Regions from separate parts of the Carboxydothermus pertinax genome, predicted to be linked through region 3. Evidence: riboswitches for the same ligand, from Rfam matches in the RefSeq annotation. Region 3 holds a riboswitch; each other region holds the start of a gene.
The links. A riboswitch is a leader RNA that binds a small molecule or an ion and turns the genes downstream of it on or off. The one in region 3 is predicted to bind cyclic di-GMP.
Positions count from the first base shown of each region.

Region 1 (6,498 bases), on a different contig from region 3:
ATGTTTTGCAAGGATCTGGCAACCTTTTCACTACCTTCCGATTGTTGCTGGGCAATGGTGCTAATCTCGCGAATCCGCTCGTTTAAAGCCTCAATTTTCCCAAAGATTTCTTTAAAGCTTTCCAAAGCAACTCTGCCAAGGCGATCACCTTCATTGACAGCTTTTAAGGCTACCTGCATACCTGCAGCAATTTCCCGGACCACTCCAGAGATTTCATCGGTAGACTGAGCAGAACGTTCCGCAAGCTTCCTTACTTCTTCCGCAACCACCGCAAAACCGCGACCATGTTCGCCAGCCCTGGCCGCTTCTATGGCAGCGTTTAAGGCCAAAAGATTGGTTTGCTCGGCAATTTCATTAATAATTTCCAACATCCCGTTAATCGCCTGGGCACTTCTTTCTAAATCGGAAACCTTTGCTTTTATTTCTTCTAAACCGTTAAAATTTTCTTTTAAGGCTTTTTCACCTTGAGTAGCCGCAGCGACAGTTTCTTCAGCAAGTTTTAACATTTCTGTAACAGAGGCGGCAGCTTTAGAAGCTTTTTCGGCAAAAGATTCCATTTCCAAAGCTATAGCATTAATTTCGCTTGTCTGGTTCTGACTACCCGTAGCAATTTGCTGGGTGCTGGCCGAAATTTCCTGAGCCGCGGCAGCAACCGATGAGGCAATTTCCCGGATTTTTTGAACTAATACTGCCACTCCAGCGACCGTATCCTGCAGGCTTTTTGCTAAAACGCCGAGCTCATCACCGCGCTCGGTTCCTTCAATCGCTACTGTCAGTACTCCATCCCTAATGAGTTTAAGTTTCTCGACCACATGTCCAATAGGATTACTAATAAAACGGCTTACATACAAGGCTACAACTGCTAATATCACAAGGGTTAAAATTAAGATAAGTAAATCCGCCTTTAAGATAGTTTTTGTATCAGCGCCAACTTCCGCTGCTTCAAAATTTGCTGCCATTTTCCAGCCTGTACGCGGTGAGGTAAAAAAGGCTATGTATTTATCAACGCCATTATATTTATATTTAAAAAATCCAGAATTCTCTTTAAGCATTTTCTGCGCAAAATCATATTTGGCAAAGGATTGTCCCAGCAATTTCGGATCTTTATGAGCTATCACCGTACCCTTTTGGTCAATGGCAAAAAGGTATCCGGTCTTACCCACTTTTATCTCCTTAATGGAATTATTAAAGTGGTCCAAGGAAATATCGGCTGCTACTACGCCTACCGGTTTTCCATTTTTTTCAACCAACCGGGCTACGGTAACCACCGTCTTTCCGGTAAAAGCGTCTTGATACGGCTCGGTCCAAATAGCTTTTCCAGGAGAAGATAGCGCCTGTTGATACCACGGACGCTTTCTGGGATCATATCCCGGCGGTAACTGCTGCTTGGGATAAAGGTAAATTTCACCGCGCACCGTACCTATGTAAATTGACATTATAGCCGGATTATTTTTTAAAGTATTTTCTAGTGTCTTACCAAACCATTGGGCACATCCCGGTATATCGTAGAAATTTTCGGCATTGTCTTCCTGGGCTAAAGTTTCCACAGTCCGCTGGATTCCTTCCAGAAAATGATCAATCGCCACATCGCCAAGTTTTGCCGTATCCATGGCCGTATTTTTTAATTTATTAAACAAGACCCTTTGCGCTTCCCAGTAATTAAATGCTGTCGTCACCAGTAACGGTACGGCTACCATTAAAAGAAGTATGAGAAAAATTTTTACCTTTAAGGAGTTTAAACGCATACTCTTCCCCCCGGTTCTAAATGTTTAACATTTTTAGGCAATTTCAATCATGCCCGGATTATTACATCTTTTTCTCTTCCCGCAAAACCTGCCATTGTTCCTGCACTAAATTTACTAATTTTTTGGGTAACAAATTTTTATTTTGTATTAAATAACTAAACCATTTCGCTGCCTTTTCATAATCTTTTAACCTTCGACTTAATTCCGCAATTAAATAAGCTAAGGTAAAGCTTTCGGTTGAGTTCAATTCGGTGGTAAAAGCTTTTTCATAATAGTTTACAGCATAACGTAAATATTTTTCCTCATTTTCTTGCTCGCCATTTAGGCGATACACACAGGCAAGATTATGGCAAAGACGGCCTAAAGTGCTATCTTTTTCTTTTTTAAATAAGGCACATTTTAAAGCTTGGCCATAGGATTTTACTGCTAAGGTAAAATCCCTCTCCCCCCAAAAGTTATCCGGTAGAAGATTTTTGGCCAGTTCTTTTTTTAATTCCTCCTGTTCATTTTTCCGGACCGCTTTAAATTCTTCGGTAAACGCATAAAAACATTGGGGACAAATATTAACTTTGTAATAAAGCGGGTTTAATCCAGTGTAGCGCATACATAAATCAGCATCCATGCCCGCCGGACGTAACGCCGAAGTCATCACCTTCAAAGTTTTATATTCACTGCCACAAAGCGGACATTGAATGGTTTTGGCATAAAGACCCTGCGTCAATGCTATCACTCCACTTCTTTTACAAATCCTTTTCTCCTGTTAAAAATACTTGATATTCAGTCTCTTTAAATATTTTTTGGAATCTACCAATCTTTACTACAACCCCAGGGTAGACTTTTTTAAGCTTAACCGTACCGTTTTTGCCAACAATAATTTCCATCCCTGTACCAATAGGTGCACCCACTTCATCAAGCGCCACTGCTTTGCCAGCCGTTAGTACTCCTCCTACTACTGAAGTCCCGCTTTCACCAAAAACTACTCCGGAAGCATTAACCACGCACTGATAAAGGGATTTACCGTTTAAAATAAAATCTCCATAAACGTTAAATCTGGCGTTCTGGCCGGAATACACAGTAAGCTTATAGGGAGTAGAAGCAAACATCTTTTCTTCCGTTTGAAAATATTTACCGCCTTCGGTGAGAACATGCCACCAGAGATTTATTTTTTGCTGTAAAATATGCGCCGGTACGGTTTCGGAAATGGTCCGTAACAAAGCACTAACAATTTTCTCAATTGTAGTAACCTTTTCCAATCCTTCGCTCCAAAATGCTTCCATTTCCGGCTTACACTCAACTAATCTCTGGTAAGCCTTTTTAAGTTTTTCCAGCTGTAATCTTAACTCATCTGGTTTTTTATAAAGTAGTTGTAAAATCCTAAATAAAGTAACCGGAGTATCTTTGAGATTTGGTAAAAGCTGAGCGATTAAAAGGATTAATGGGTTTAAATTTTCAACCAGGTCGCTCACGACTGCATTTACTTTTGAAGCTAACATCGGTCTTAGACCGACCGTTATTTCCGAATTGATAATATTTTTCCGGGCGATAAACGACTCACCAGCATAAATTTTGGCCGATTCTACCGAACCGAAAACCTCGACCGACCCTTCAGCTTTAATTAACACATTTTCCCGGACATTGCCGTTAACCTTGATACTACCAATAAACTGGTAGTTACCAGTTTTATAAAAAAGGTCGCCATCTAACTGAAGTAAATTCTGTACATCAAAGCCAGCGTTACCTATACGCACCGGTAAGCCATTTATAGTCGCAATTACTTTATCGTCTTTTATCTCCGCTCCCTTATGCACCTTTAATTTCAGCGGAACATACGCTGGGGCTTTTATTGGCTTACCGAAAATATCAACCCCATTTTTCCCCGGTTTTCCCCTTCTCACTTCCGCTAAGACCTGCCCTTTTGTTACTTGCGGAAGCGATTTAAAATAATATACCCGGTGCCCGAGCTTATCCATGGAGTACTTGACATCATCGCTTTCAAAGTAGGTGATCAACTCATCAGGAACTGGAGGCACTGGCTCAATCCCCCGGGCAACAAGAATAAATTCTCCCGGATGGTCTAAAACAAGAGGTAAATTTTCTTCAATTATACCATAAATTATTCCTTTTGCTTTTAAAAATTCTTTTAACTCTTCCAGCGAAGGAAATGCTCCCTCCTCCGTCTGCGTAAGAGGTGAAAATTTTAAATACGCTTCCAGATTATTGTTGGAAACCTTTACCTCCCAATAACTTCCGGTGCTGGAGTCAGTCACCGCCCCCACCCCTTTTTTAAGAGAAATTAAAAAACCTCCTGCCAGAGGAGGTCTATATCCTTTGGCAGCTGGCTAGCATGGCAGACAACCTGCTTTAGCCCCTTTAGCTTTGCGCCCCCGGCTTTCGCCGGGTTTGCCTTTAACTTTTTCTCCCTTTAAATTTTACTTAAACGTTCCCTGGGTGAAAGAATTTGGTTTATTCTTACGCCAAAATTCTCCCCTACTACCACTATTTCTCCCCGCGCTACAAGAGTACCGTTTACCAAAACTTCTACATCTTCATCCAACAGCCGGTCTAAGTCGATAATTGCCCCCGGCCCTAAGCTTAAAATTTCTTTAATTGGCCGTCGAGTGCGTCCTAGCACTACTTCCACTTTGAGTGGAATATCTAAAATTAATTCTAATTTTTCATCGGAAGGCAAATTAAGGTACTCCTCGTTCCCGTGCTTATCTTTCCCTTCCACCCTTTCTTTTGATTCTTTAACCGACTCACGATACTCAACGGTCGGTTCGGGCTCCATACCCCCATAAAGCTTATCTAACAGCATTTTGGCCACTTCTTTGGCAGTTGCCGGCTCCATAATCTGCATTATTTCGGTATCAATTAAATCCTCAATTTGCATTTTAAAATAGATAACTACTATTTCCTTACCGCCAAAGGGCTCGTAAATATCCCTTTCCCGAGAATTTACCATTTGCGATTTTGGAGGGGAAATGTTAATTTTACGCTTGAAAATCTCCGAAAGGGCGGTGGCACTGCTGGCAATCATTTGGTTCATAGCTTCTCTTGCTGCACTTTGTTCTAGTTCAGTTATTTCCCCGGTCTGGGTACCATCGCCCCCCATCATCAAATTGGCAATTACTCCCACTTCATGCTCTTTAATGATTAAAATATTTTTTCCAGTAAGGCCTTCGGTAAATTCTACTTCAATAACCATGTACGGCTCGAGAAAATTAGCAAAAAACTCCTTTTCGTTACTAACCTCCACTCTTGGACTGGTAATGGTTACTTTACGCCCTACCAGCTGAGACAGGGAAGTAGCCGCTGAGCCCATGGAAATATTTCCTACTTCGCCTAAAGCATCTTTTTCTTCCGCCGTTAAAACCTCGGCACTGCCTTGACTTTCACTTTCCTGGGACTCGCCCACAGTTCCCTTAAGTAGCGCATCAATCTCTTCTTGGCTTAAAAATTGGTTATCCATCGGCTTCATCCCTTTCTGTAATCCTGGTAATCTGGCAGCAAAGCTTATCGTCCAAACGGCCAGGCTGAACTTTAAATAACGCTTGGTCCTCAATCAAAAGCTCTAATTCTTCATCCAACCTTTTATTTAAAACAATAATATCTCCTGGCTCAACCTTTAAAAAATCCCGCACTCTAAGATCCGTTTCGCCTAAAACAGCAGTAATCATAAGCTCGCTTTGAGCTAAAAAGTTTTCCATATGCCGGGCAAAGGCTTCCCGGTCCGCATCAGCTGCATGCGAAAACCAGTAACTGGCAGATAACTTCGCTAAAAGTGGGTCAAGAACTTCAAAGGGCAGGCACAAGTTTATAAGCCCTTTGTTGTTTAAGATTTCCGTGGTAAAGGTTATTATTGCTACTATTTCGTTAGGAGATAAAACCTGGTGAAGCCGCGGGTTGTTTTCCATCGATTCAATCTCTGGCTCTACCTGGATAATGTCCATCCAAGACTGGGTCAAATTTTCCAATAAACGATAGTTTAATTTTTTCACCACTGCTAGTTCGATATCCGTAAGTTCCCGTATCTCTGGCGGCATATCGCCGCTGCCACCAAATAAAAGGCTGATAATGGGAAAAATAAATTGTAGATTGGTTTCCATCACCATACTTCCCTTTAAAGGATGCAGGCGAAAAGTTGTAATTAAAGTCGGGGTCGGCACTGAAACCAAAAAATCTTCATACGTGGCCTGGTCTACCGAGGCAACCTTAACCGATATGTTTGTGCGAAGATACCCGGTAAGAAAGTTAGATATAAGCCGGGCATAGTTATCATGGATTAGGTGTAAAGTCCGCAGGTTTTCCTTGGAAAATTTATTGGGTCTTCGAAAATCGTACTTTCGGTACCGCACCTCTTCCTTTTTTTCTTGGGTAATTTTTTCAATATTCCCGGAAGCCAGGGCCGCAATTAAAGAATCTATCTCCTCCTGGGACAAAACTTCTTTGCTCTCATTTAGCTCAGGCAACTGAATCCCGCCTTTCGCCTTATCTCTTTAAAGTTTTTTCAAAAGCTTGCAGAATTCGATCTTGCTGAAAAGGCTTTACAATAAAATCCATCGCCCCGGCTTGAATTGCCTCCATAACTAAGGCTTGCTGCCCCATAGCGCTACACATGATGATTTTGGCGTTAGGATCAATTTTTTTAATTTCGCGGACAGCCTGGATACCATCCATTTCAGGCATGGTAATGTCCATGGTTACGACATCAGGCTTAAGCTGCTTGTACATTTCCACAGCCTGAGCACCATTT
Region 1 is NZ_BDJK01000015.1:67,758-74,255, reverse strand. It holds gene cpu_RS05655 (methyl-accepting chemotaxis protein) at 1-1,745, opposite strand, end outside; gene cpu_RS05650 (DUF2225 domain-containing protein) at 1,807-2,466, opposite strand; gene cpu_RS05645 (FapA family protein) at 2,486-4,012, opposite strand; cyclic di-GMP riboswitch class I at 4,073-4,160, opposite strand; gene fliY (flagellar motor switch phosphatase FliY) at 4,168-5,214, opposite strand; gene fliM (flagellar motor switch protein FliM) at 5,207-6,214, opposite strand; gene cpu_RS05630 (response regulator) at 6,234-6,498, opposite strand, start outside.
Region 1: it holds a riboswitch for cyclic di-GMP, as region 3 does, so the genes downstream of both, cpu_RS05645 (FapA family protein) here and cpu_RS06950 (HD-GYP domain-containing protein) in region 3, are expected to answer to the same signal.

Region 2 (6,498 bases), on a different contig from region 3:
TTCCTACATTATCTAAGGAATTTTCCCGAATTATTACAATAAAAGCTTGAGCTGGAATATTAAGAGTAGAACTTGCCGCATCAGTAAGATTTTTGATGAGCTCTGCCTTTTTTTCTTTGGACATAGGCCCTGCATCAATTTGGATTACCGGCATTTTTTCCCTCCTTTCCACTTTTAATAAACCCTTCGTAATTTTATTTTAACTTAAAAGCAATATTTTTCAAACCTTCAGCCACCGCCGGCCCCCTCCGGCTGAAGCCGCTATTTCTTCATTGATAGTACTTTGTTCTTCAGCCGGGGCAGCTATACCCTGAACTGCAGTATTAACTTCGATAAAGCAGTTAATAGCCCAAAACTACCTTTAAGCATTGGGATTTTCTTTTAAAGCAATGCTAATTTCAAAATCTCCTGCTTTTGTCTTAATTGGTACCAATAAAGATTTAGGAGCGGCAACCGAAACCGATTTATTTTCCCCTAAGATTATCTGGGGAGGCGCAATATTGCACCAATAATCAGCTTTTTCCAAATAACTAACCGCATTACCGCTAATTATATTACCCACTTCACCCAAAGCGGAAGTTACAAAAATATCAAGGGCATCAATTTCCATCCCCGACATTATTCTCACTATTTCTAAAGCCGTTGTTTTGGGGAAACTGTAAACAACCGCCCCCAAAAGTGATCCAACAATACTGATTAACACATTTGCATCTTTTCCTGCAATTAGATCTTCTTTTAATTCTATTTTCCCCTTTTCAATTCTTAATCCTAACATGCGGTCAAAAACATCTTGAGTTGCCATTAAAAAGGGATTAACAAATTCTGCTTTCATTAATTGCCCCCTCCTTGACTGCGTACATATGCACCAATTTTCTGGTCTTCCATGACCACATGATAAATAAGCCAGGCCATTAATTTTCCGCCAAACTCCTGGACTATCTCTTCATTAAAGCCACTGGCTGCAAATTTTTCCGCATATTTAGCTACTTCCGCTTTAAATTCTTCATGGATTAAATAATGTTTCGCAAAATCCGGATAATTAATCTCCTGCTGATACGCTTCTTCATCCGCAAAATGCTCAACTACATACCCTTGCATAAACTTTAAGGTTTTTTTAACTTGCTCTACTTTATCTTCCCAGTCCCCTGGTCCTTTTATTGCCCGTAAAAATTCATCTACCCGGTGAAAAAGTTCTTGATGCTGAGCATCAACTTTTTCGACCCCAATTCGGTAAGATTCTTTCCATATCATCGCGTGTCACCCCTGATAATTTATTGATATTTTGAATTATTCGGCAAAACAATAATAATTCCTGCTATCATTATTAATGATAACAGGAAAATTTTTTAAACAAAAGTTATGCACCAGCTAGCAAAGTTTAATTTTCCGGACATTTCTCGGAAAAACGAACACAATTTCGCCCTGAAGCTTTGGCTGCATAAAGCATTTGGTCAGCGCGCATTAATAATGTATCAAGCGTATCCCCGGAGCAATAACCGGTTACCCCAAAACTGGCAGTCACCCGGCTTACCACCGGAATCTCCATTAAACTTAGCTGCTCCCGCAACTCTTCCGCTAAGCCGGCGGCCTCTTGCACGTGAGTATCCGGTAGGAGAATCACAAACTCTTCACCGCCCCAGCGGGCTAAGCAGTCGGTTTGCCGAATCCTGTTTTTTATTAAATTTACCAGGCTTTTTAAAACCAAATCGCCTGCCGCATGGCCAAAACGGTCATTTACATTCTTAAAATGGTCGATATCTAACATAATTAACGAAAAGGGCCTATTGGTCCTTTTGGTCCGCTCTATTTCCCTTTCTAACACTTCGGTAAAATACCGGCGGTTATATGCTTGGGTTAGATAATCGGTAACGGATAAACGGTAAAGCTGTTCTTCCAGTTTTTTACGCTCTGTAAGGTCGATAAAAGTCTCAATCAACTTTTCGCCGCTTTTAGTTTTTAGTCGTTTAACGATTTTAAGTACTGGTAACCGAGAGCCATCCACTCTATGTAAAATCCGCTCCGCACAATCCACTTCTTGACCTACCGCTGTAACCGGACACAATCCCTTAATTTCGGGAAATATCTCAAAACAACTTTTGCCAATAACCTCATCCGGAGACTCTCCAATCATCGCAACAGCTTCTAGGTTTACGTTTTCAATCCGATGAGTTTTAGCATCAATGACCATAACTCCAGCCGGCATACTGTCAAGAATAAGCCCTAAAAATTCCTTTTGCTCTCTTATTTCTTCTTCCATTTTTTGTATTTTGTTACATCAATCACATAGTGGATGTAAGTATTTTCGTCTACCGGTACCCACCAGGTATCCCAAACACTATTTTCTACCTTAACTTCGCAGTTTTCTTTTTGCCTTTGGTTCAAGGCCTCATCCGCCCGGCAAAAATAACACTTGGTATCTGGTAACGGCTTCCCGGTGGTTTCAAAGACCTCCCGGGCGACAGGAGATATCATTTTTAAGTGGTGAATACTGCGCCAGCAATAATCGCCAACTACTGCTCCCAGTGCTTTTGCCGCCTGGTTGAGGGCCAGAATCCGTCTTTCCCGGTTAATAAGGTACGTAGGATTGGGCAAGGCCTCTAACATCAACCGTAACTTTTGGTCTTTTCGCCGGTTTTCTTCTTCCAGCTCATTCCTTTCGGTCAAATCAATAATTAGCGCCAGGCACAATTTTTTTACCCTGTAGTCAAAAAGCTGCAGGTAAACTTCTACGGGATACAACGAACTGTCCTTCCGCCGGTGTACAGTATAAAAAACAATTTGTTCCTGCTTCCCACTAAGCAAGGGTTCAAGCAAAGCCCTGAAACTTTGCAAATCAAATTCTGGCTTGAGGTCAAGAGGTGTCATGTTTTTTAATTCTTCAGCAGTATAACCCAGGTTTTCCCTGGCCCCACGATTTACTAAAATAAATTTAAAGGTATGAGGATCAAATATATAAACTTCATTTAGCGAATTTTCGATAATTTCTAAATAAAGTCTGGCATTAGTATTTGCATCATGAAGTTCTAAAGCCATTTCAATACTCTTTACCAATATATGTTCTCCAGCATTTTTTAACACATAACCGTAGGCGGTAATAAAGCGAATTTTTTCAACTACTGCACTTTCGCTATGAGCGGAAAGAAAGATAATGGGTATATCTCTAATTTGCTGAATTTTTTTAGCAGTTTGAACCCCATCCATTTCTTCTCCCAGCTCAATATCCATTAAAATAAGATCCGGTATTTGCTTGCTACAAACCTTCTCTAAAGCCTCTTTACCGGAAAGAGCAATATCCGTAAGGTACCCGTATTTTTCGAGAATATTAGCGGTAGTTTTTGCTTGAAATTTGCTATCCTCAACAATTAAAATCCTTTTTTTCTCTTTCAGTCTCACTCACCTCCCCTTTTCAGATTAACCGTAGTTCTTTTAAAAAACAGACACAGCTTTTTCTCAAGCTATAATTAGATTTTTTAAAATTATAGCATAATATTTTTCTTTTGTATATTTTAGCTATTGATGAGGTTTTTTCGAAACATGCAATCTTCGCAATAAGTTGTACTTAAGCCTTTGTATATGAAAAAGCAGTAACCAGCTTTTTACTGGTTACTGCTCTTTTGTTTTTGTTACACCTTAAGCAGAAGATGCGGAAAGCTTTTCTCAAGTTGCTATTACCTAAAAATATGTTTAAAACATTTAAAGGCTGGCAAAAGCCAGCCCTACATTCAAATCTATTATTTAACTTAAACAGGTATTATTTTTTACCTTTTGTTTTATTTTTAGAAAATTTTGTCTTTACTTCTTTCTTTGCTTTTTGTTCTTTTTCTTTTTTAGTTTCTCTTTTTCTTTCCTTTTCTTTTTCCTTTTCCTTTTCAACTTTTGCCGGTATTACTTTAACTTCGACGGCATTTCCCGCTAAGGTGTATTTAACACCTACTTTATAACCCGGTTTGATTGTTTTTTCTCCTTCAAGCTTGCCTAATCCTTCAATTTTAGTGTTTTCCGTAATACTAAAGGTTTTTTGTTCACCATTCCCACGAGCAACGGTGAGATTGTTACCATCAAAAGAAATTACCGTACCGGTATATTCCAGTATTACAGGTTTTGCTTCAACTTTTACAGCTTCGTTGTTTGCCGGATCGTATTTTACTTCTGCTTTATAACCAGCACCCAACTCTCCTTTTACTTCCATGTCCGTATCCGAAGTAATTACAAAAGTTTTTTCCTCGTTTTCTCCCTTAACGGCAAGAGTTTGTCCGTCAAACGAAGTTACAATCCCTTTAAATTCCTGAAGTTCTTCCTCTTTTTGCTCCAAAAGATTTTCAATTTCTTCCTTTAACTGTTTTAGCTGATTATAAGACAGGCTGTTTAAAAGGTTTAAATCAAAAGGCAACTGGTTGTCTGCTGGAGCCGGTACAGGTTGATAAGTTTGATCGGTTACCGATGGGGTGGTATAGGTCGTGCCACTTACAGTTGGAGTTTGGTTGGCATAAACAGTATCACTTACCCCCGGAGTGGTATTAGCTGGCACGGTGGTAGCAGTATCGGCCAACGCAGGTAAAGTAATCCCAAGTAAAAATACCGTTAAAACTAAAACCGCTATCTTCTTCATTAAAATACCTCCTTTAAAATTTTAAAAACATTTTTAATCTTCTTCATTTTGATTTTCAGTGCTATTAACCATGTTTTGATAATTATCTTCATCTATTCCTTCCTGTTGTTCATTTTCTTTTATTTGATTTTGATTACTATCTATTACACTCTGGTCGTCCTCTTCATTGACCACCTCCTGATTTTCATTATCGTTTACTTCACTTTGATAATTAGTTTCATCCAATTTATTTACATTGCTTTCTTCATTTGCTGAGTTTTGTCCTTTGTTTTCAGTTATTATATTCTTATCGTTATTTTCCTTTGCCAGACTTTGGTTGTTATCTTCATTCGTCGTCCTCAAACTTTTATCTATATTTTCTCTCTTTGGGCTATTTGTTTCTTTTATGGTTTTTACCAATTCTTGATATGAACTACCACTTACAGTTTTTTCAGTATTAACAGGCAAAACCAATCTTTGCGCAAAAGCAGGAAAAGCAAAACTCAGTAATAATGCTGTTAGAACCAAAATTGTATTTTTCTTCATTAAAATGCCTCCTTTAAAATTTTAAACCCTCCTGCCAGAAGGCGGAGGGTTAATAATCCCCTTAACACCTTCGGCAGCTGGCTGGCATAGCCTTACGGCCTTAGCCCCTGTAGCTTTGCGTCGCCGGCTTTCGCCGGGTTTGCCTTTATCGGTAAAATCTTATCTTTTTTACTCTATTATAAAACATAAAGTTAAAATTACAATACTTTTGGCAAAAGAATTTAAATACAAACTTTAAATACTATACTTCCCGTAAACCCGGGAACCAAGAATTTCCGTTGCAACCTCAAATAGCTCAAAAAATTTTTCTTCAGGCAAGTTCGGTGCCTCTTTTAAATAAGATTTTACACCATAGTTACGGAAAGGTATCAGTTTTAACAATGTATACGAATTGAGTTCACGAATAAACCGGGCAATGTTTTTCACTTCCTGCGGATGGTCGTTTAAACCGGGCACCAATACCGTTCGAACCTCATACAGTACTCCAAGCTGCGACGCCGTATTTAAATTTTGAAAAATTAATTCGTTGGCTACACCGGTCAGCTTACGGTGCAAAACCGGATCAAAAGCTTTTAAATCGGCCATAATTCCATCGATATTTTGACATAAGGTTAGAAATTTCTCTTCCTCCAAAAAGCAATTAGTATCGACAAAAACCGTTAGATTACTTTTTTCTTTAAGTTTATGGCTAACTTCCAGGATAAAATCCGCCTGCAGGGTGCATTCCCCGCCGGAAAAGGTTACCCCATCTAAAAAAACTTCATTTTCCAAAATATAAGCTACTAAATCCTCCACCTCCCAGAGGGTAGTTTTTGGAGAGGACGAATGGGGACACACCTCAAGGCAACGGTCACACCCATGGCAAATCGCCTTATCCCAGGTTACCCTGCCGTCAAGGTTTGTTAAGGCTCCGGCCGGGCACTGTTCAACACATCTACCACAATTCTGGCAGTATTTTTTGGTTTCCGGGTTGTGACAGTACAGGCAGTCAAGATTACAACCCTGCAGAAAGATTGCCATCCGGCTTCCGGGACCGTCGATAAAGCTTACCTCAATAATTTTATTGACTATTCCTCTCACCGATTATCCTTACCTTTCTGGCTTCGGTATTGTTGTTTTTAATGCTTGCTGCTCCAAGCTTTACCGTATCTTCCCGTAAAACCTCGCCTTTTTCGTATTTTAAAACATCGGTTCTTTTTACAAGGTAACCGGTAATCCGGATAAATTCCGAATCGGAAGTGTTGAAGGAAAATACCCTGATTCCTTCTTCTAAAGCCCCCTTGATTATTTTTAAAACCCCTTCCGGATTTTCCCGGGCGGTCCGGTCAAAGATGTAAATATCACTAATGCCTGTATCAAAGTAT
Region 2 is NZ_BDJK01000001.1:11,811-18,308, forward strand. It holds gene dmpI (4-oxalocrotonate tautomerase DmpI) at 1-172, opposite strand, end outside; gene cpu_RS00065 (chemotaxis protein CheX) at 362-832, opposite strand; gene cpu_RS00070 (bacteriohemerythrin) at 832-1,251, opposite strand; gene cpu_RS00075 (sensor domain-containing diguanylate cyclase) at 1,379-2,257, opposite strand; gene cpu_RS00080 (response regulator) at 2,242-3,393, opposite strand; gene cpu_RS00085 (DUF5666 domain-containing protein) at 3,752-4,609, opposite strand; gene cpu_RS00090 (hypothetical protein) at 4,643-5,134, opposite strand; cyclic di-GMP riboswitch class I at 5,204-5,288, opposite strand; gene cpu_RS00095 (YjjW family glycine radical enzyme activase) at 5,369-6,214, opposite strand; gene cpu_RS00100 (YjjI family glycine radical enzyme) at 6,195-6,498, opposite strand, start outside.
Region 2: it holds a riboswitch for cyclic di-GMP, as region 3 does, so the genes downstream of both, cpu_RS00090 (hypothetical protein) here and cpu_RS06950 (HD-GYP domain-containing protein) in region 3, are expected to answer to the same signal.

Region 3 (6,498 bases):
TAAGTACGCAAAAGAAAAAGGGAAATTTGTAGCCTTGAATTACCTGGTTTTTCCCGGGCTTTCCGATACCGAGGTGGAATATGAGGCCTTAGCCAATTTTATTAGGGAATGCGGACCGGACATGGTACAGTTTAGAAATTTAAACATCGACCCGGATTATTTGGGAGCAAGAATAGCTTTTCCCCCCAATCCTTTTGGCCTTTACAATTTATTTTTGCAGCTTAAAAGGGACTTTCCAGAACTTATCCTGGGGAATTACTCCCGTCCCGTAAATAGGGGAGAAAACACTACCTAAAAAATTTTGCCCCATTGCCAAAAACTTTGCGGAATGGGGCTTTTTAATTTTACAACAAATGTCTTAATACTACCAGCGAGGTGATACCAAGGACAATACTTAAAATTGCATTTTTACCTATCAATAAAGAAGCAACGGTAATTAAGCTGGCACCGATATAAGGATTGGTTAAACTCACATCCAATTTTCCCTGAGGGGCAAAGATACCCGGAAAAATTAAAGTTGCCAGAATGGCTACCGGGATATACCTTAAAGCCCTTTGGATAACCGTGGGGAGGTTTTTATTGGTAAAAAGTACGAGAAAACTTACTCTTGTTAAATAAGTTACCATTGCCATTAGTAAAATCAGAAGTATGTACTCTGTTTTCATGGGGCAGTACTCCTTTTTTCTGTTAATAATTCTAGAATGGTTCCTAATATCGTGGCAGTTACTGTAGCTAAAATAATGTACCATTTGCCGGGGATTAAAAGGTAGCCGGCTATTGCCAGGATTCCGGCAATTAAGAATACTATTAAAATTTGCCACGACTTAATTTGTCCGATAACAATACTTAAAAAAGTAGCGGGCATAGCAAAATCCAGGCCCCAGGACAAAGGGTCTTTAATTAAAGTCCCCAGTAAGGCGCCGGCAAGAGAACTAATTAGCCAGAAAAAATAAATACCGGCTTCGGAACCTAACATAAAATAGGGGTTACCTTTATAACTACCTTCCTGTTGGTAGTGCCCGATGGTAGTTCCGTAAACTTCGTCAGTTAAACCGAAAGCAAGCAGGTAAAGCCATTTGGTATTCAATTTATTTAAAAAGGGCGCTAAAGACAGGCCCATGAGCAGATGTCTTAAATTAATCAGTAAAGTTGAAAGGACGATAAAACCAATACCGACCCCTTCTTTAATCATGCCAACGGCCATAAATTGAGCGGAACCGGCAAAAACCAAAAGAGACATCAGGAGGGTTTCTCCAAGGGATAGTTTTGCTTGCGTTGCCATTATCCCATAGGCTAACCCAAAAGGTATTAACCCTAACATAAAAGGGGTTGTTTTCTTTAGGCCATGAAAAAATTCCTTTAAATCCATAGAATCTCCCTCCCCACTATTTCGGTTAAAATCAAAGACAGTTTTCAGCCGTTTAAAAAAATTTAAAAGAATATTCATTATTGTCAATTAATTCAATATCGATATGAGTGCTTAGTAAGAATTTTGACATAATTTCTTTTGTTTGGCAAGTTAATAAAGTGATGAAATTTAGCAACCGGTAACGAGGGTTTTTCCGTAATATTTCTTGACAGGTACAAGTAGCAAAAAGTAAAATTTTAAAAAATAATGATTATTGATTATGTAGCAATAGATGCTAATTCCTGGAATAAAGAGGCAAATAAAGCTAAGTTTAAAAACAAGTGGCTTAAGTGCAGTAATTTTAAAAAATAAACTTGCTAAATAATAGGGGGGATAGGTGTAATGGGAAATCATTTAAATTACCTTCAGCGTTACAATGAAGGCTTAGATTTTTTAAATTTAACTGTAGATGATTTACTGCTTATGGCTGAATTTAAGGAAGTCTTCACCAGGGAAGCCGAAAAATTTGTAAACAAGTTTTATGAATATTTAGGCAAATTTCCTTATCTTCAAGAATTAATTAGAAAACACAGTACTGTTGAAAGGCTAGCAAAAACCCAGATGGAATATTTTATTTCTTTAACTTCTGACAGTATTGATGAAAATTATATTAGAAATAGATTGGCAATTGGGAAAAAACACATGGAAATTGCTCTTTATCCTAATTGGTACCTGGGGGCTTACCGCTTATATTATGAAGTGGTTGGAGAATTAGTGGCGCAAAAATATTCCCCGGGTACAGAGTTGTATTTTAAAGCGGTGAATGCTTTTTACAAAAGAATTAATTTTGATATGCAGTTAGCGATTGAAAATTATATTGCGGAACAACTTAAATACTTGGCAGAAATCCAAGAGCAAGTGGCGGAGGCCGCAGGGTTTATTTCTTCAATTGCTACGAAAACTAATATTTTAGCTTTAAATGCGTCCATTGAAGCAGGAAGAGCTGGTGAACACGGTCGGGCTTTTGGGGTAGTGGCCCAGGAAGTGCGAAAACTTGCTCAAGAATCGGCCAAAGTGGCCAGGGAAATAACTGAAATGATTAAAAATAATATGGAAGAAATTGAGAAAATTCGTCGACAAAATAGCGGGATGGTGTGAGATGATTACTTTTAACCGCTTTGATTTTATGAAAAATATGTCCAAAGCTTTGGATTTAAGCATGGAGGGACTGCAGGATCACCACCGGAAAGTAGCTTATATTGCTTATCGTTTGGGAGAAAAACTTAAATTAACTAAAAGTCAAAAACGAGACTTAATATACCTTGGATTGATTCATGATGTAGGTATTTTAAAATGGGATGCCCATGATGAAAAAATTCGCCAAATTGCTGAAAATGAGTTTGAGCATTGTCGCCGGGGAGAGTTGTTTTTAAAAAATACTTATTTTGATCATTATGCTAAGTATATTTTTAGCCATCACGACCATTATATCGGTCAAAATCCTTCCGGGCTTTCTGGTGAGGAGATACCTATTTTATGCCGGATTTTGTTCTTAGCTGATAGGATTGCCATAAATTTTAATCCAGAAGGCTGTATATTAAAACAAGCTAAAAACTGGAAAAATATGGTTAGAAATGAAAAAATCTTTGACCCGCACGTCTTAGGGGCATTTAATGAACTGGCGGAAGCGGAAGAATTTTGGTTAACCTTAGGAGACAGCGACATTTTAAATCAGAGATTAGAGGAAATTGGGGATGAAGAAGCAATAATTGAACCTCAAGAGATGATTGCCCTTGCTGAGTTATTTGCTAAACTGGTAGACCATAAATCGCGCTTTACTTTTCATCATTCACAGATGGTAGGGAGAATTGCCAGCTATATAGGGAAAGTGTTAAATTTACCCAAGATGGAGATTATTTTTTTAGAGATAGCTGGGCTTTTACATGATATAGGGAAAATGGCTGTTCCGGAAAACATTTTAGAAAAGCATAGTGCCCTGACGGAAGAAGAATTTCTGTTTATTAAAAGGCATACTTTTTATACTTATTATCTTTTAAACAAAGTTTTTCCTACCCAAATTGTTAGAGCGGCGGCTTTTCATCATGAAAAACTTGATGGTTCGGGATATCCTTTTAAGAAAAAAGCGGAAGAGTTAGGTTTTGAAGAAAGGTTGATGGCGGTTATCGATATTTTTGTTGCTCTCTCGGAAGAACGTCCTTACCGAAAAGGGCTTAGCTACCAAGAGATTAAAAATGTTATGGAAAATCTGGTGGAAAAAAATAAAATAGACAAAGATATGGTTAAAATTGTTCTGGATAATTATACTGAATTACAAGACATTAGAAGAAAGCTAGAGGGTGCACAGTTTTTTTAAGCCGAAGGCTCCAGACTTGAAGCCGAAGGCTCCAGACTTGAAGCCGAAGGCTCCAGACTTGAAAGGGAGAAATAATGTATTGACCCGTTTAGCTAAGAGTTTTATAATAAAATAGAGTCTAATAGCGTTCCTGATAAAGGCAAACCCGGCGAAAGCCGGGGACGCAAAGCTATAGGGGCTAAGGTAGGTTTCCTGCTATGCCAGCCAGCTGCCAAAGGTGTGAATTTGCTCTGAAACCCTCCGCCTTTTGGCAGGAGGGTTTATATGTTATTACCGCACAGTCAAGGAAGCGGTAATAGGTTAAAGTTTCTTTCGATGATATGAATTTACGGGCGGGGGATAAATGTGAACAAAAGATTTTTTTGAAAAAATAAAGCTGCTCCCATAAAAGAAGGCTCTGCAAGTTTGCGGGGCCTTTATTTTACGGTGAATGTCGGTATGGGTAGAAAAATGTCGAACTAATCATACTTTTCAATATATGTAAAATACCTTATTATGTAAAAAAAGCAGTAATAATGGAGGAAAAACATGCTATTTGTGGATATCTCAGCTTTTGCCTTTGCGGTTAATCGTACTTTTGGTTTATTTGAAAAACACGAAAGGCTATATAAGATGAGGCGAACATTAATTGCTCTGCAACTTGGTAAAAGGCTAAATTTAAAAGAAAATGAGCTAAAAAAGATATTCCTTCAATCAATGCTTGCCAATGAAGATAAACAATTTTGGCAGAGTCAAAATAAAATCTATCCTTCGCAATTAATTGAAATAATGTTTCTGGCAAGTAATGTTGCCGGTTTTTTACGAGGTCGAAATGTCTGTATATTTACCAAAGAAAAAATAAAAGACTTTTTTCTTCACCAATATTTAAAAGTCTTTACCAAAACTCCAGCGGTGTTGGCATTATTTACCCTAATGGAAGAAGAAGCCTTCTGGTTTAATTTAGAAGAAGAGTTTTTATTTTTGGATATTTTAAGGTTAACAATGGGTTGGAATGAATTTTCAGGCTTAGCTGAAGAGGAAATGAAAAAAGTTTTTCTTTTATTGGCTAAACTTATTGATAATAAAGACATTTCCACCCGAAGACATTCGGAAAGAGTGGCTAAAATAGCGGTTAAAATAAGTAAAGAACTAAAACTTCCTTTCGAAAAAATAAAAATGATTGAGATTGCCGGCCTTTTACATGATATAGGAAAAATCGCTATTCCCACAAAAATTTTAAATAAACCTTCAAAATTAAGCGAAAAGGAATTTTTGTTAATAAAATCCCATCCCTTTTATACCTATAAACTTTTTGAAACCGTTGGCGGGCTTAATGAAGCCGCTAAATGGGCAGGGTATCACCATGAGAGACTTGACGGAAGTGGATATCCGTTTAAAATTAAAGGGGAAGGTTTGGAATTAGAGACACGCATTATTCAGGTAGCAGATATTTTAGCCGCGCTAACCGAAGATAGGAGTTACCGAAAATGTATGGAAAAAGAACAGGTAGTGAATATTATAAGTCTCGAAGTTAAGAATAAGAAAATAGATCCTGATATAGCAAAAATAGCCTTAAAATTACTGAGTGCTAAAGAAATTTTATAACTTAATAAAGAAAGGGGGGAGCGGTTTTGGTGAACCGCTTGCGATATGAATGCTAACCGTACTGCTGAATTAAGCATCCGCTTAACCGAATTTGAAGTGCCGCCTGTTCAAGATTTTCTGGTGATAGGAAAGCGGGCGCCCATTGGTATCGAGGCTTTTACCAAAATGGTGGAATTTATTTCACCAAACCAGTATAAGGCTATTCGTCTAAATCATGAAAAATTTGAGGGGATTATTATAAGAAAAAACTTTATTAATTTAATGGATGAGGAATTATTGGTATCAGCTATATTAATTGAAGTGGATGCTATTTCTGATGAGAGTTCAATTTTCAAAGGAAGTTTAAATATAGTGCTTAATATTAAAAAGGAGATAGAAATATGATTAAACGGGTAAGAGAAGTAATGACCTCGCGCCCCATTACCATTGAGCCGTATAAAAGCTTATTAGAAGTAAAGGAGCTTATGCGTGTAAAAAGAATTGGCGGGCTACCGGTGGTAGAAAAGGATAAATTAATTGGAATAATTACTTCAAAAGATTTAATTTTTTATCCGGAAAACCGGTTGGTAATTGATGCGATGACCGAAGAGCCCGTGGTAATTGAAGAAAAGGCGTATTTATTTGAAGCTTATCAAAAAATGCTTGAGTATAATATAGAAAGACTTCCGGTGATAGATGAATCTGGCTTGCTTACAGGGATCATAACAAGAAAAGTAATTGAACGGTATATTGGTTCTTACATAGATTCTATGACTGGGTTACCTAAAAAAGAATATGCATTATACAAGTGCCTTAAATTATTAGAGCAAGGAAATATTTGTACGGTCTTATTTATTGACTTAAATAATTTTGGGGAGTTAAATAAGCGTTACGGGCATGTAATTGGTGACCAAATTTTATTAAGAATAGCGGGAATATTAAAACAATTAGGAGAGGAAATTATTGCTGCTAGATACGGTGGAGATGAATTTATTTTAATACTGCCTTGGGATGAAATAAAAGCGAATATTTATGTTAAAAAGTTATATAATCTTCTTGAAAATGCCAAATGGCCCAATGATTTGAAAGTCCAGTGTGCTGTTGGAATTAAAGAGATAAGACTTGCAGAAAAAGTAGACTTAATCGAAGAAGTTTTTGCTTGCATAAACGAAGCAAGCTTAAAATGTATAGATGAGAAAAAGACAGTTAAAAG
Region 3 is NZ_BDJK01000020.1:52,893-59,390, reverse strand. It holds gene cpu_RS06980 (radical SAM family protein) at 1-295, shown strand, start outside; gene cpu_RS06975 (AzlD domain-containing protein) at 345-665, opposite strand; gene cpu_RS06970 (AzlC family ABC transporter permease) at 662-1,369, opposite strand; gene cpu_RS14185 (globin-coupled sensor protein) at 1,751-2,506, shown strand; gene cpu_RS06955 (HD-GYP domain-containing protein) at 2,508-3,722, shown strand; cyclic di-GMP riboswitch class I at 3,851-3,938, shown strand; gene cpu_RS06950 (HD-GYP domain-containing protein) at 4,251-5,306, shown strand; gene cpu_RS06945 (hypothetical protein) at 5,352-5,690, shown strand; gene cpu_RS06940 (GGDEF domain-containing protein) at 5,687-6,498, shown strand, end outside.